2 regions of the Streptomyces sp. V4I23 genome follow, and region 1 is predicted to be linked to the other one. Evidence: predicted binding sites of a transcription regulator. Region 1 holds the regulator's gene; the other holds the start of a gene.

Evidence for each region. The regulator HrcA, encoded in region 1, represses chaperone genes, less so after heat shock. The targets are predictions, from matches to a motif close to TTNGCACTCNGNNNNNCNGAGTGCNAA.
Region 2: groES (co-chaperone GroES) is a predicted target of HrcA. The motif match lies at 4,219-4,245, and genes of this name have one in related genera.

The regions. Positions count from the first base shown of each region.
Region 1 is NZ_JAUSZW010000004.1:5,357,819-5,363,922, reverse strand. Features, by position in the region: gene QFZ82_RS26605 (16S rRNA (uracil(1498)-N(3))-methyltransferase) at 1-386, opposite strand, end outside; gene QFZ82_RS26600 (nitronate monooxygenase) at 383-1,456, opposite strand; gene dnaJ (molecular chaperone DnaJ) at 1,870-3,006, opposite strand; gene hrcA (heat-inducible transcriptional repressor HrcA) at 3,007-4,023, opposite strand; gene QFZ82_RS26585 (MBL fold metallo-hydrolase) at 4,189-4,911, shown strand; gene QFZ82_RS26580 (DUF3097 domain-containing protein) at 4,938-5,747, shown strand; gene hemW (radical SAM family heme chaperone HemW) at 5,790-6,104, opposite strand, start outside.
Region 2 is NZ_JAUSZW010000004.1:3,238,357-3,244,460, forward strand. Features, by position in the region: gene QFZ82_RS16725 (carbohydrate ABC transporter permease) at 1-79, shown strand, start outside; gene QFZ82_RS16730 (hydroxyacid dehydrogenase) at 113-1,141, shown strand; gene QFZ82_RS16735 (ester cyclase) at 1,202-1,894, shown strand; gene groL (chaperonin GroEL) at 2,017-3,645, opposite strand; gene groES (co-chaperone GroES) at 3,763-4,071, opposite strand; gene QFZ82_RS16750 (polysaccharide deacetylase family protein) at 4,380-5,327, opposite strand; gene QFZ82_RS16755 (methyltransferase domain-containing protein) at 5,376-6,104, shown strand, end outside.

The sequences.
Region 1 (6,104 bases):
GCCTTGGCCCCGCGCTCGCCCTTCCACTGCGTGATGCAGCGCGCGGCCGCCCACGGCACGACGGCGTCCACGCCCGTCTCCGTCATCGTCTCCACGGCGAGTTCGCCGCGGTCACCCTTGGGCAGCGCCTGGACGACGGTGATCCTCGGCGCGGGTTCCGGCTCGGCCGGGCACTCCCGCACTTCGATAGTCAGCCGGTCCTTGCCCTCGGTGGCCAGCACCGAGCCCGCCGCGCCACGCCCCTGACCGTCCGTCAGGACGATCTCCTCGCCCGCTTGCAGCCGCCGTACGGACACGGCATGCCGTCCCTCGGGGCCGTCCAGGGTGACGACACCGCCCGGCGCGACGCCTTCGAGCGACTCGACGACGAACACGGGGGCGGTCATCGCGCACCGCCCAGCGCCAGCGCGGCCCGCGCGGAGTCCAGTTCCGCGGCGAGGAGCTCCACCAGCCGCCCCGCGGGCAGTTCGCGGGCCAACCGGTGGCCCTGCCCGGCCCACAGCGCCATGCCCTGCGGGTCCCCGGCCTTCGCCGCCGCCTTGCGCAGCCCGCTCGTCAGGTGGTGGACCTCGGGGTAGGCGGCGGGGGCGTACGGGCCGTGCTCGTGCATGAAGCGGTTCACCAGCCCGCGCGCCGGCCGCCCGGAGAAGGCGCGGGTCAACGCGGTGCGGGCGAACAGGGGATCGGTCATGGCCCGCTTGTGGAGGGCGTTCGCCCCGGACTCGGGACAGACGAGGAACGCCGTGCCGAGCTGCGCGGCGCTCGCTCCCGCCGCCAGCACCGCGGCGATCTGCGCGCCCCGCATCAGGCCGCCGGCCGCGACGACCGGAAGGTGCACCGCCTCGCGCACGAGGGTGATCAGGGAGAGCAGCCCGATGCCGGAGCCGTCCGCGGCCGGGTCGTCGCGGTGCGTTCCCTGGTGGCCGCCCGCCTCGATGCCCTGCACGCACACGGCGTCGGCACCGGCCCGCTGCGCGACCTGCGCCTCCTCCGGCGTGGTGACGGTGACCACCGTGATCGTGCCCGCGGCGGACAGGGCGGCGAGGGCGTCGCGCGAAGGGCAGCCGAAGGTGAAGGAGACGACCGGGACGGGGTCGTCGATCAGGATCGCGAGCTTGGCCTCGTAGCCGTCGTCCCGCCCCGCGTCGGGGTCGCCCAGCGGGGTGTCGTACCAGGAGGACTCACCGGCGAGCTGATGCCGGTAGACCTCGACGGCCGCCGGGTCGGCGGTGCCGGGCTGCGGCATGAACAGATTGACGCCGAAGGGGCTCGCCGTGCGGCTGCGGATCTGTTTGATCTCCTGGTACATGCCGTCCGCCGTCTTGTACCCGGCGGCGAGGAACCCGAGCCCGCCGGCGTCGGACACGGCGGCGGCGAGCTCCGGACAGGATGCACCGCCGGCCATGGGGGCCTGCACGATCGGATAACGGCAAAGACCGGTCAGCGCGGACGACATGCAGGCATCGTCGCATGCCCCGGCCCCCCGACCGAATCCAGGATTCCGCCCCGCCGGGACGCACACGGCGGCGCCTGCGGCGGGGCTGCCCTCCCGCCCTGCCCTACGGCCCGGCGGCCGTGGGAGGGGCCCCAGGCGGGGCTGATTTCGCTCCGCGAAATCAGCCTCGCCGGCGTTGAGGCGCGGGGTCCGGGGCGGAGCCCCGAAAGCGCCCGCACCGAAGTGTGCGCCGATGCCGGAGCCCCCCACAGGCCCGCGGCGGGGCCTCGCGCCCGCCAGGCGCGCAGCGCGGTACGAGACGGGGCAGGGGCCCGAACCGGCGCCCCTCGGCTCACGCGGCGCGCGGTACCGGGACCGGGACCGGGACCGGAGCCCCGGGGCGGGAAGGGGCGGGGTGGGGAAACCCCCACGGGCTAACGCCCGTTGAACGCGTCCTTCAGGCGCGAGAACAGCCCCTGCTGCCCCGGCTGGAACTGACCCGTCGGCCGCTCCTCGCCCCGCAGCTTCGCCAGGTCCCGCAGCAGCCGCTCCTGCTCCGGGTCCAGCTTCGTCGGCGTCGTCACCTCGACGTGGACGATCAGGTCGCCCCGGCCGCCGCCCCGCAGGTGCGTGATGCCGCGCCCGTGCAGCGGGATCGACTGGCCTGACTGCGTGCCGGGCCGGATGTCGACCTCCTCCATGCCGTCGAGCGTCTCCAGCGGGCACTTCGTGCCCAGTGCCGCCGCCGTCATGGGGATCGTCACCGTGCAGTGCAGGTCGTCGCCGCGCCGCTGGAAGACCGGGTGCGCGATCTCGTGGATCTCGACGTACAGGTCACCGGCGGGGCCGCCGCCCGGGCCGACCTCGCCCTCGCCCGCCAGCTGGATGCGCGTGCCGTTGTCGACACCCGCGGGGATCTTCACGGTGAGCGTGCGACGCGACCGGATCCGGCCGTCTCCCGCGCACTCCGGGCACGGGGTCGGCACGACGGTGCCGAAGCCCTGGCACTGCGGACACGGACGGGACGTCATGACCTGGCCCAGGAAGGACCGCGTCACCTGCGAGACCTCACCGCGGCCGCGGCACATGTCACAGGTCTGCGCGGAGGTGCCGGGCGCCGCGCCCTCGCCGGAGCACGTCGTGCACACCACGGCCGTGTCGACCTGGATGTCCTTCGTCGTGCCGAAGGCCGCCTCGTTGAGCTCGACCTCCAGGCGGATCATGGCGTCCTGGCCGCGCCGCGTACGCGAACGGGGTCCGCGCTGCGACGCCGTGCCGAAGAAGGCGTCCATGATGTCCGAGAAGTTCCCGAAGCCGCCCGCGCCGAAGCCGCCCGCGCCACCGCCGCCGGCCTGGGACAGAGGGTCACCGCCGAGGTCGTAGACCTGCTTCTTCTGCGGGTCCGAGAGCACCTCGTACGCGGCGTTGATCTCCTTGAAGCGCTCCTGCGTCTTCGGGTCCGGATTCACGTCCGGGTGGAGTTCGCGCGCGAGGCGGCGGAAGGCCTTCTTGATCTCGTCCTGCGATGCGTCGCGGCGCACGCCGAGTACGGCGTAGTAGTCCGTGGCCACTTACGACTCCGCCAGGATCTGTCCGACGTAACGTGCCACTGCGCGTACCGCTCCCATCGTTCCGGGGTAGTCCATGCGGGTCGGTCCGACCACGCCGAGTTTGGCGACTGCCTCGCCGCCCGAACCGTAGCCGACCGAGACGACGGACGTGGAGTTCAGTCCCTCGTGGGCATTCTCATGCCCGATCCTCACGGTCACGCCCGATTCCTTGGCCTCGCCGAGCAGCTTGAGCAGCACGACGTGCTCCTCCAGCGCCTCCAGCACCGGCCTGATCGTCAGGGGGAAGTCGTGTCCGAAGCGGGTGAGATTGGCGGTGCCGCCGATCACCAGCCGCTCCTCGGTCTCCTCGACCAGCGTCTCCAGCAGGGTCGCGAGCACGGTGGAGACCGTGCCGCGGTCCTCCGTCTCGAACGACTCGGGCAGGTCCTGCACGAGCTGCGGCACGTCCGCGAAGCGGCGGCCGACGACGCGGCTGTTGAGCCGGGCCCGCAGGTCGGCCAGCGAGGTCTCGCCGAACGGCGCGGGGCAGTCGACCATCCGCTGCTCGACCCGGCCGGTGTCCGTGATCAGCACGAGCATCAGCCGGGCGGGAGCCAGCGACAGCAGCTCCACGTGCCGGACCGTCGAGCGGGTCAGCGAGGGGTACTGGACGACGGCGACCTGCCGGGTCAGCTGCGCGAGCAGGCGGACCGTGCGGCCCACGACGTCATCGAGGTCGACGGCTCCGTCCAGGAAGTTCTGGATGGCCCGGCGCTCGGGGGACGACAGCGGCTTGACGCCGGCCAGCTTGTCGACGAACAGCCGGTAGCCCTTGTCCGTGGGGATGCGGCCGGCGCTGGTGTGGGGCTGGGCGATGTAGCCCTCCTCCTCCAGCACGGCCATGTCGTTGCGGACGGTGGCGGGGGAGACACCGAGCTTGTGCCGCTCCGTCAGCGCCTTGGAACCGACGGGCTCCTCGGTGCCGACGTAGTCCTGGACGATGGCGCGCAGGACTTCGAGTCTGCGTTCGCTGAGCATCTCGCGCACCTCCAGCTGCCGGTCTCGGTGTGTGTCCTGGCACTCGATACGGCCGAGTGCCAGCTTCCCCCCGGCCAGTGTACGGCGGCGGGGTACGCCCCTAGCAAGGGCGGCCGACCACGCTACCGCGAGACCTGTGCTGGTCGATGCGGATAGCGTCGCCGTATGGACGCCGCTTGGGAAGACTTCGGGTGGGAACGGCTGGCCGACGGAGTCGGCCAGCGCAGGATGCCGGCCTGGGACGCGACCGTCGGCCTGGTGCTGGGCGAGGAACACGTCCTGCTGTACGACACGGGCTCGACGATCCGCGAGGGCGCCGAGCTCCGCGTACAGGCGCAGGCGCTGGCGGGCGGGCGCCGCGTGACGTACATCGCACTGAGCCACCCGCACTTCGATCACGTGCTGGGCACGGCGGCGTTCGCCGGTGCGGAGATCTACGGGGCGGTCGGCATGGACGCGCTGCTGCGCCGCGAACGCGACGCGATCCGCGCCGACGCGGTGCGGCACGGGGTCCCGGCGGCCGCGGCGGCGGAGGCGGCCGATCTGCTGGCGCTGCCGCACCACCTGGTGAGCGGGGAGTACACGCTCGATCTGGGCGGCCGCCGGGTGCTGCTGGCCAACGTCGGCCCGGGCCACTCCGGCCACGACCTCGCGCTGTTCGTACCCGGCGAGCCGGAGGTCGTCTTCTGCGGCGACCTGGTGGAGGAGTCGGGCGAGCCGCAGGCGGGCCCGGACGCGATCACCTCGCGCTGGCCGGCGGCGCTCGACCGCCTGCTCGCGCTCGGCGGCGAGGACGCGCTGTACGTGCCGGGGCACGGGGCGGCGGTGGACGCGGCGTTCGTGCGGACGCAGCGTGACGAGCTCGCCGCGCGCTTCGGCGTGTCGTAGGGCGACCGGTCGTATCGTCATCCGACATGCGCAGCTACAGCCCTGACCTGACACCTCCGTGGAAGCGGTCGGCACCGGTCCCGGAGGTCCCCGCGGAGCCCGACCTCGTGCTGGAGGAGGTCGCGACCGGCTTCTGCGGAGCGGTGATCCGCTGCGAGGCGGGCACCGTGACGCTGGAGGACCGCTTCGGCAAGCACCGGGTCTTCCCGCTGGAGCCGAGGGGCTTCCTGCTGGAGGGCAAGGTCGTCACGCTGGTCCGCCCGTCCGCGCCGGCGCCGGCCCGCCCCGCGCGTACGGCCTCGGGCTCGGTCGCGGTCCCCGGCGCCCGCGCCCGGGTCGCCCGCGCCGGCCGGATCTACGTGGAGGGCCGCCACGACGCCGAGCTCGTGGAACGGGTGTGGGGAGACGACCTGCGCATCGAGGGCGTGGTCGTGGAGTACCTGGAGGGCATCGACGATCTCCCGTCGATCGTCGCGGAGTTCGCCCCGGGCCCGGACGCCCGCCTGGGCGTGCTGGTCGACCACCTGGTCGCCGGCTCCAAGGAGTCCCGCATCGCGGCTTCGGTGACGAACCCGCACGTGCTGGTCGTGGGCCATCCGTACATCGACGTGTGGGAGGCGGTGAAGCCGTCGTCGCTGGGCATCGCGGCGTGGCCGAGGATCCCGCACGGCCAGGACTGGAAGACGGGGGTGTGCCGGGCCCTGGGCTGGCCGTCCGGCACGGGGGCTGCGTGGCAGCACATCCTGTCCCACGTGCGCTCCTACAAGGACCTGGAGCCGGCGCTGCTGGGACGGGTGGAGGAACTGATCGACTTCGTGACGGCGCCGGGGGTGTGAGCGGGAGTTCTTCCCCACCCCGCCCCCCTACGGCCTGGCCCCTCAGTCCACCAGGTCCCGCACCACCGCGTCCGCCAGCAGCCGTCCCCGCAGGGTCAGCGCCGCGCGGCCCCGCGCGTAGGGGCCGGGGTCCAGGAACCCGTCGGCGAGGGCGCGGCGCGCCGCGGCCAGGCCTGCGGGCCGCAGGAGATCGAGAGGGCAGCCGTCCCGCAGCCGCAGCTCCAGAAGGATCCGCTCCACCCGGCGGTCCTCCGGCGTCAGCACCTCGCGGCCCGCACCCGGCGACCGCCCCTGCCCGAGCGCCGCCGCGTACGCGCCGGGGTGCTTCACGTTCCACCAGCGCACCCCGCCCACGTG
Region 2 (6,104 bases), 2.1 Mb from region 1:
CGTCATACCCCTGATCGTCGCCTTCGTCTCACTTCAGCGGCACTGGAAGGCCGGCCTGACCGCCGGCAGCGTCAAGTGACCCAAGCGACCTGTGAGGAGCCCGAATTCCACCATGCACCACGCCACTGACACTCGCCCCGCGCTGCTGCTTGCCATGAATCCGGCCGTCGCCGCCCGGCTGCTCGCCGACCGCCACCGCGAACGGCTGACCGCGCTCACCCGCACCGACCCGCATCTCGTCGCCCACGACCTGACCGCCCCCTCGCCACGCGTCGCCGCCGCGCTCGCCGAGGCCGAGGTGCTGCTGACCTGCTGGGGCGCGCCCTCGCTCACCGCCGAGGTGCTCGCCGCCGCACCCCGGCTGCGCGCGGTCGTGCACGCCGCGGGCTCGGTCAAGCACCACATCACCCAGGCGTGCTGGGACCGGGGCATCGCCGTGACCTCGGCGGCGGCCGCCAACGCCCTGCCCGTCGCGGAGTTCACGCTCGCCGCTGTCCTCTTCGCCGGCAAGCGGGTGCTGCGTTCCGCCCACCGGTACGCGCAGCTGCGCACCGAGCACAACTGGCACCGTGAGCTCGACGGCGCCGGCAACTACCGCCGTACGGTCGGAGTCATCGGCGCGTCCCGCATCGGGCGGCGCGTGATCGAACTGCTGCGCCCCTTCGACCTGCGGGTCCTGCTGTACGACCCGTATGTGGACGACTCCGGGGCGGCGGAGCTCGGGGTCGAGTGCACGGGTCTGGACGAGCTCTGCGCCCGCGCCGACGTCGTCACCGTCCACGCGCCGCAGGTCCCGGCCACCCACCACATGATCGGCGCCCGCCGGCTGGCCCTGATGCGGAACGGGACCACGCTGATCAACACCTCGCGCGGCTCGCTCGTCGACGAGGAGGCGCTGCTGCCCGAGCTCGTCTCCGGCCGACTGGACGCCGTGCTCGACGTGACCGACCCCGAACTGCCGCCGATGGACTCGCCGTTGTACGACCTGCCGAACGTGCTGCTGACGCCGCACATCGCCGGGTCGCTCGGCGGCGAGCTGCACCGGATGACCGACCAGGCCCTGGACGAGGTGGAGCGGTTCGCGCGGGGCATGCCGTTCGCCGACCCGGTCCACCCGGGGACGCTGGAGCGCTCGGCCTGAGGCGCCCGATGTGACCTGCGTCACTAAAATGGAGGTACGCCATCGACCCTGGGAGGCACGATGAAATTCGTACAGATCATCGACTACAAGACCGACCGGTTCGAGGGCGTGAATGCGCTCATGGACCAGTGGGTCGAGAAGACAAAGGGAAGGCGGACCACCTCGCACCTCATCATGGGGAAGGACCGCTCGGAGGGGTCGCACTACGTCGACATCGTCGAGTTCCCTTCGTACGAAGAGGCGATGCGGAACTCCAAGCTGCCCGAGACCGACCGCATCTTCCAGGAGATGGTGGCGCTCTGCGACGGGATGCCGTCGTTCACCGACCTCGACGTGGTCCGTGACGACCAGCTCAACACGGCGATGGCCCGCCGCTTCTTCCACGAGATCGCCGTCGGCGGGAACCTCGACGCCATCGACGAGATCTTCGCCGCGGACTACATCGACCACGACGTCGCCAACGAGGAGGAGTCCGAGGTCGGCAGCGACGTCATCCGACGCGATCTGACGATGTGGCGCGAGGCCTTCGACTTCACCTTCGAGCTCGACCGGCAGGTGGCCGAAGGTGACGATGTGTGCCTCCTGTGGACCTGGAGCGGCAAGCACAAGGGCGACTTCCAAGGCATCCCGGCCACCGGAGAGCAGTGCTCCATGACCGGCACGACGATCTTCCGGTTCGAGGGCGGGAAGATCAAGGAAGGCTGGTGGCACTTCGACGTCATGCGCCTGATGCGGCAGCTCGGCGCGATGTGACCGACGACCCCGGTGCGAACGGCGAAGGCCCCCGCCCCCGCGGACAGCGGGGGACGGGGGCCTTCTCGGCGTCATCGGCGTCTCAGGCGCCGTGAGGCTCGTACGGCCGTGAGGCCCGTACGTCAGTGGCTGTGGCCGTGACCGTGGCCGTGGCCCGCCTCGGCCTCCTCCTCGGCCGGCTTCTCGACGACCAGAGTCTCGGTCGTGAGCAGCAGCGAGGCGATGGAAGCGGCGTTCTCCAGGGCGGAGCGCGTGACCTTGACCGGGTCGATGACGCCGGCCTTCACGAGGTCGCCGTACTCGCCGGTGGCGGCGTTGAAGCCCTGGCCCGCCTCGAGCTCCGCGACCTTGGCGGTGATGACGTAGCCCTCGAGGCCGGCGTTCTCCGCGATCCAGCGCAGCGGCTCGACGGCGGCGCGGCGGACGACGGCGACACCGGTGGCCTCGTCGCCCTCCTTGCCCAGGTTGCCCTCGAGCACCTTCACGGCGTGGACGAGCGCGGAGCCACCACCGGAGACGATGCCCTCCTCGACCGCGGCGCGGGTCGCGGAGATGGCGTCCTCCAGACGGTGCTTCTTCTCCTTCAGCTCCACCTCGGTGGCGGCGCCGACCTTGATCACGCACACGCCGCCGGCCAGCTTCGCGAGGCGCTCCTGGAGCTTCTCGCGGTCCCAGTCGGAGTCCGTGGTCTCGATCTCGGCCTTGATCTGGTTGATGCGGCCCTGCACGTCCTCGGAGTTGCCGCCACCGTCGACGATGGTGGTGTCGTCCTTGGTGACGGTGACACGGCGGGCGGTGCCCAGCACGTCCAGACCGGCCTGGTCGAGCTTGAGGCCGACCTCCTCGGCGATGACGGTGGCACCGGTGAGGGTGGCCATGTCGCCGAGCATCGCCTTGCGGCGGTCGCCGAAGCCGGGGGCCTTGACGGCCACCGCGTTGAACGTGCCGCGGATCTTGTTCACGACCAGGGTCGACAGAGCCTCGCCCTCGACGTCCTCGGCGATGATCAGCAGCGGCTTGGAGCCACCCGCCTGGATGACCTTCTCCAGCAGCGGGAGCAGGTCCTGGATGGAGGAGATCTTGCCCTGGTGGATCAGGATGTACGGGTCGTCGAGGACGGCCTCCATACGCTCCTGGTCGGTCACCATGTACGGGGACAGGTAGCCCTTGTCGAAGGCCATGCCCTCGGTGAAGTCGAGCTCCAGGCCGAAGGTGTTGGACTCCTCGACGGTGATGACACCGTCCTTGCCCACCTTGTCCATCGCCTCGGCGATGAGCTCGCCGACCTGCTGGTCCTGCGCGGAGAGCGCGGCCACGGCGGCGATGTCGGCCTTGTCCTCGATCGGGCGGGCGGTCGCGAGGAGCTCCTCGGACACGGCCTTGACCGCGGCGTCGATGCCCTTCTTCAGGGCGGCCGGGGAGGCGCCGGCGGCGACGTTGCGCAGGCCCTCGCGGACCAGGGCCTGGGCCAGCACGGTGGCGGTGGTCGTACCGTCACCCGCGATGTCGTTGGTCTTGGTCGCCACCTCCTTCACCAGCTGGGCGCCGAGGTTCTCGTACGGGTCCTCGACCTCGACCTCGCGGGCGATCGTGACACCGTCGTTGGTGATGGTGGGCGCGCCGAACTTCTTGTCGATGACGACGTTGCGGCCGCGGGGGCCGATCGTCACCTTGACCGTGTCGGCAAGCTTGTTGACGCCGCGCTCGAGGGCGCGACGGGCGTCCTCGTCGAACTTCAGGATCTTCGCCATGGGAGCGATTCAGCCCTCTCGGAAATCGTGTTCAAAAGAACCGCGCCCCTCGCCGCCCGGCGTCAGCGGGGTGGCCAGGGGCGCAGCTCAAAGCAAATCTGCCGGGTGAAGCAGGAATTACTTCTCGACGATCGCGAGCACGTCGCGGGCCGAGAGGACGAGGTACTCCTCGCCGCTGTACTTCACTTCGGTGCCGCCGTACTTGCTGTACAGCACCACGTCGCCGACGTTCACGTCGAGCGGAAGGCGCTCGCCGTTCTCGAAGCGGCCCGGGCCCACGGCCAGGACGACGCCCTCCTGGGGCTTCTCCTTGGCGGTGTCCGGGATAACCAGGCCAGAAGCCGTGGTCTGCTCGGCGTCGAGCGGCTGGACCACAATGCGGTCCTCGAGCGGCTTGATGGCAACCTTGGAGCTGGTGGTCGTCACGATCCGACCTCCCCCTTCGGAGATCTCACGGGGTTAACTGATCTGAGGTGGCGACCAGGTGGATCCGTCGTCGCGGGTGCCGGACCTGCCCGTCGCTGTGTTGGCACTCTCCGGTGGGGAGTGCCAGGAGCGAGACTATGACTGCGATTAGCACTCGGTCAAGCGGAGTGCCAATGCAGCGCCGCGTGGCGGCCTGATCCGGTCCCGGCCGCTCCCCCGACGGCCGTGCCGCCCGCGGCGAGCGGCGTCCTCCGCGCCGCCGTGCGGCCCGGCTCCTCGCCGGGTCGTCGGCAGCCGGTGCGCACGGCTCACACGTAGTCCTCCAGCTTCGCCACGGCGTAGCCCTTGGCGGTCACGGTCCGCATGACCCGCCGGATCATGTCCGGCATCGTGCCCTTCCACTCCCCACGGCCCCGGAAGTGGGTGAGGACGATGTCGCCGGGGTGCAGGTCCCGGTCCCATTCGCGCCACTCCATGCGATCGGGGAACGCCTCGGACGCCCACAGCGGCACAGCCTCGATCCCGCAGGACTTCGCGACGCGCAGCGTGTCCTTGTTGTAGCTCCCGTACGGCGGGCGGAACAGCCGCGGGCGCGTGCCGTACCGCTTCTGCAGCCTGTCCTGCTGGCTGCAGATCTCCCGCTTCTGGGCGGAGTACGAAAGGCCGGGCAGATAGGGGTGGTTGAGGGTGTGGTTGTGCAGCGCGACGCCGCGGTCCCGCATCTTCTCGAAGTAGTCGTAGTCGTCGTCGATCACGTAGTCGCTGAGGAAGGCGCTGTACGGGATCTGCAGTTCGGACATCATCCGCAGCAGCTCGGGGTCCTTCTCCGCGCCGTCGTCGATCGTCAGGAAGACGATCTTCTCCTTGGTCGGAACGGTGGTGAAGACCGGCGGCAGTTCGTCGCCGCCCTCGACCTCGAAGCCCTTGCGGGTGGTGATCCTCGGCTTGACGGCGGGCGGCGGGGGCGCGGCGAGCGGGGTCTGCTCCAGGCCCCACTTCTTCGCCGCCGCGGCCCGTTTGGCCTGAGCCCGCCTGACCTTTCCGGCGTACGCGGACAGCGCACCGGACGGGCCCGCCGCCTGCTTCTGCGCCGCCGGACCCCGCTCGGCCTGACGCCCCGCGGCGGACGGCGCCGGACGCGGGGCCTGCCCGTCCCCGCCCGCACAGCCCGAGCCGGTGGCGGCGACGACGAGCGCGGCGAGACCCACCCCGACCCGGTACGCTCTCACTTTTCCCTTTTGTCGTACTAGCTGCATGGCGTCGCATCCTGTCAGCGCGGCGCCCGCCCGCCCGGCCGACACCGCCTGTGCGCGCGGAGCATCCCCCGCCTGGCCCACAATGGCCGGGTGAACGCCTCCGATCCGCTCGCCGCCTTCCTGGCCCTGCGCACCGAGGAGGGGGCCGCGCTGCTGGCGTCGCTCGCCTCCTACGACCCCGCCGACGAACTGGCGGTGGCCACCCGGCTGCGCCGCGAGCATCCGGCGGAGCTCGTCTCGGCGGCCCTCGGGCAGGCCCGGCTGCGGCAGCGCGCGGCGGCGAAGTTCGGCGCGGAGGACGCCGGACGGATGTTCTTCACCCCGAACGGCGTCGAGCAGTCCACCCGCCGGTCGGTCGCCGCCCACCGGGCCGAGCGGTTCGCCGCGCTCGGCGTGCGCAGCGTCGCCGACCTGTGCAGCGGCATCGGCGGCGACGCGCTCGCGCTCGCGCGGGCGGGCATCTCCGTCCTGGCCGTGGACCGGGACCCGCTGACGGCCGAGGCCGCGCGGGCCAACGCCGAGGCGCTCGGGCTCGCCGATCTCGTCGAGGTCCGCTGCGCGGACGTGACGGACATCGACACCTCCGCGTACGACGCGGTGTTCGTGGACCCGGCGCGACGCGGCGGCCGGGGCAGGATCTTCGACCCGGAGGCGTATTCGCCGCCCCTGTCCTGGGCGATCGCCGCGGCCCGCACACGCCCCCACGCCGCGCTCAAGATCGCGCCGGGCATCCCGCACGAGGCCGTCCCCGAGGACGCCGAGGCCGAGTGGATCTCG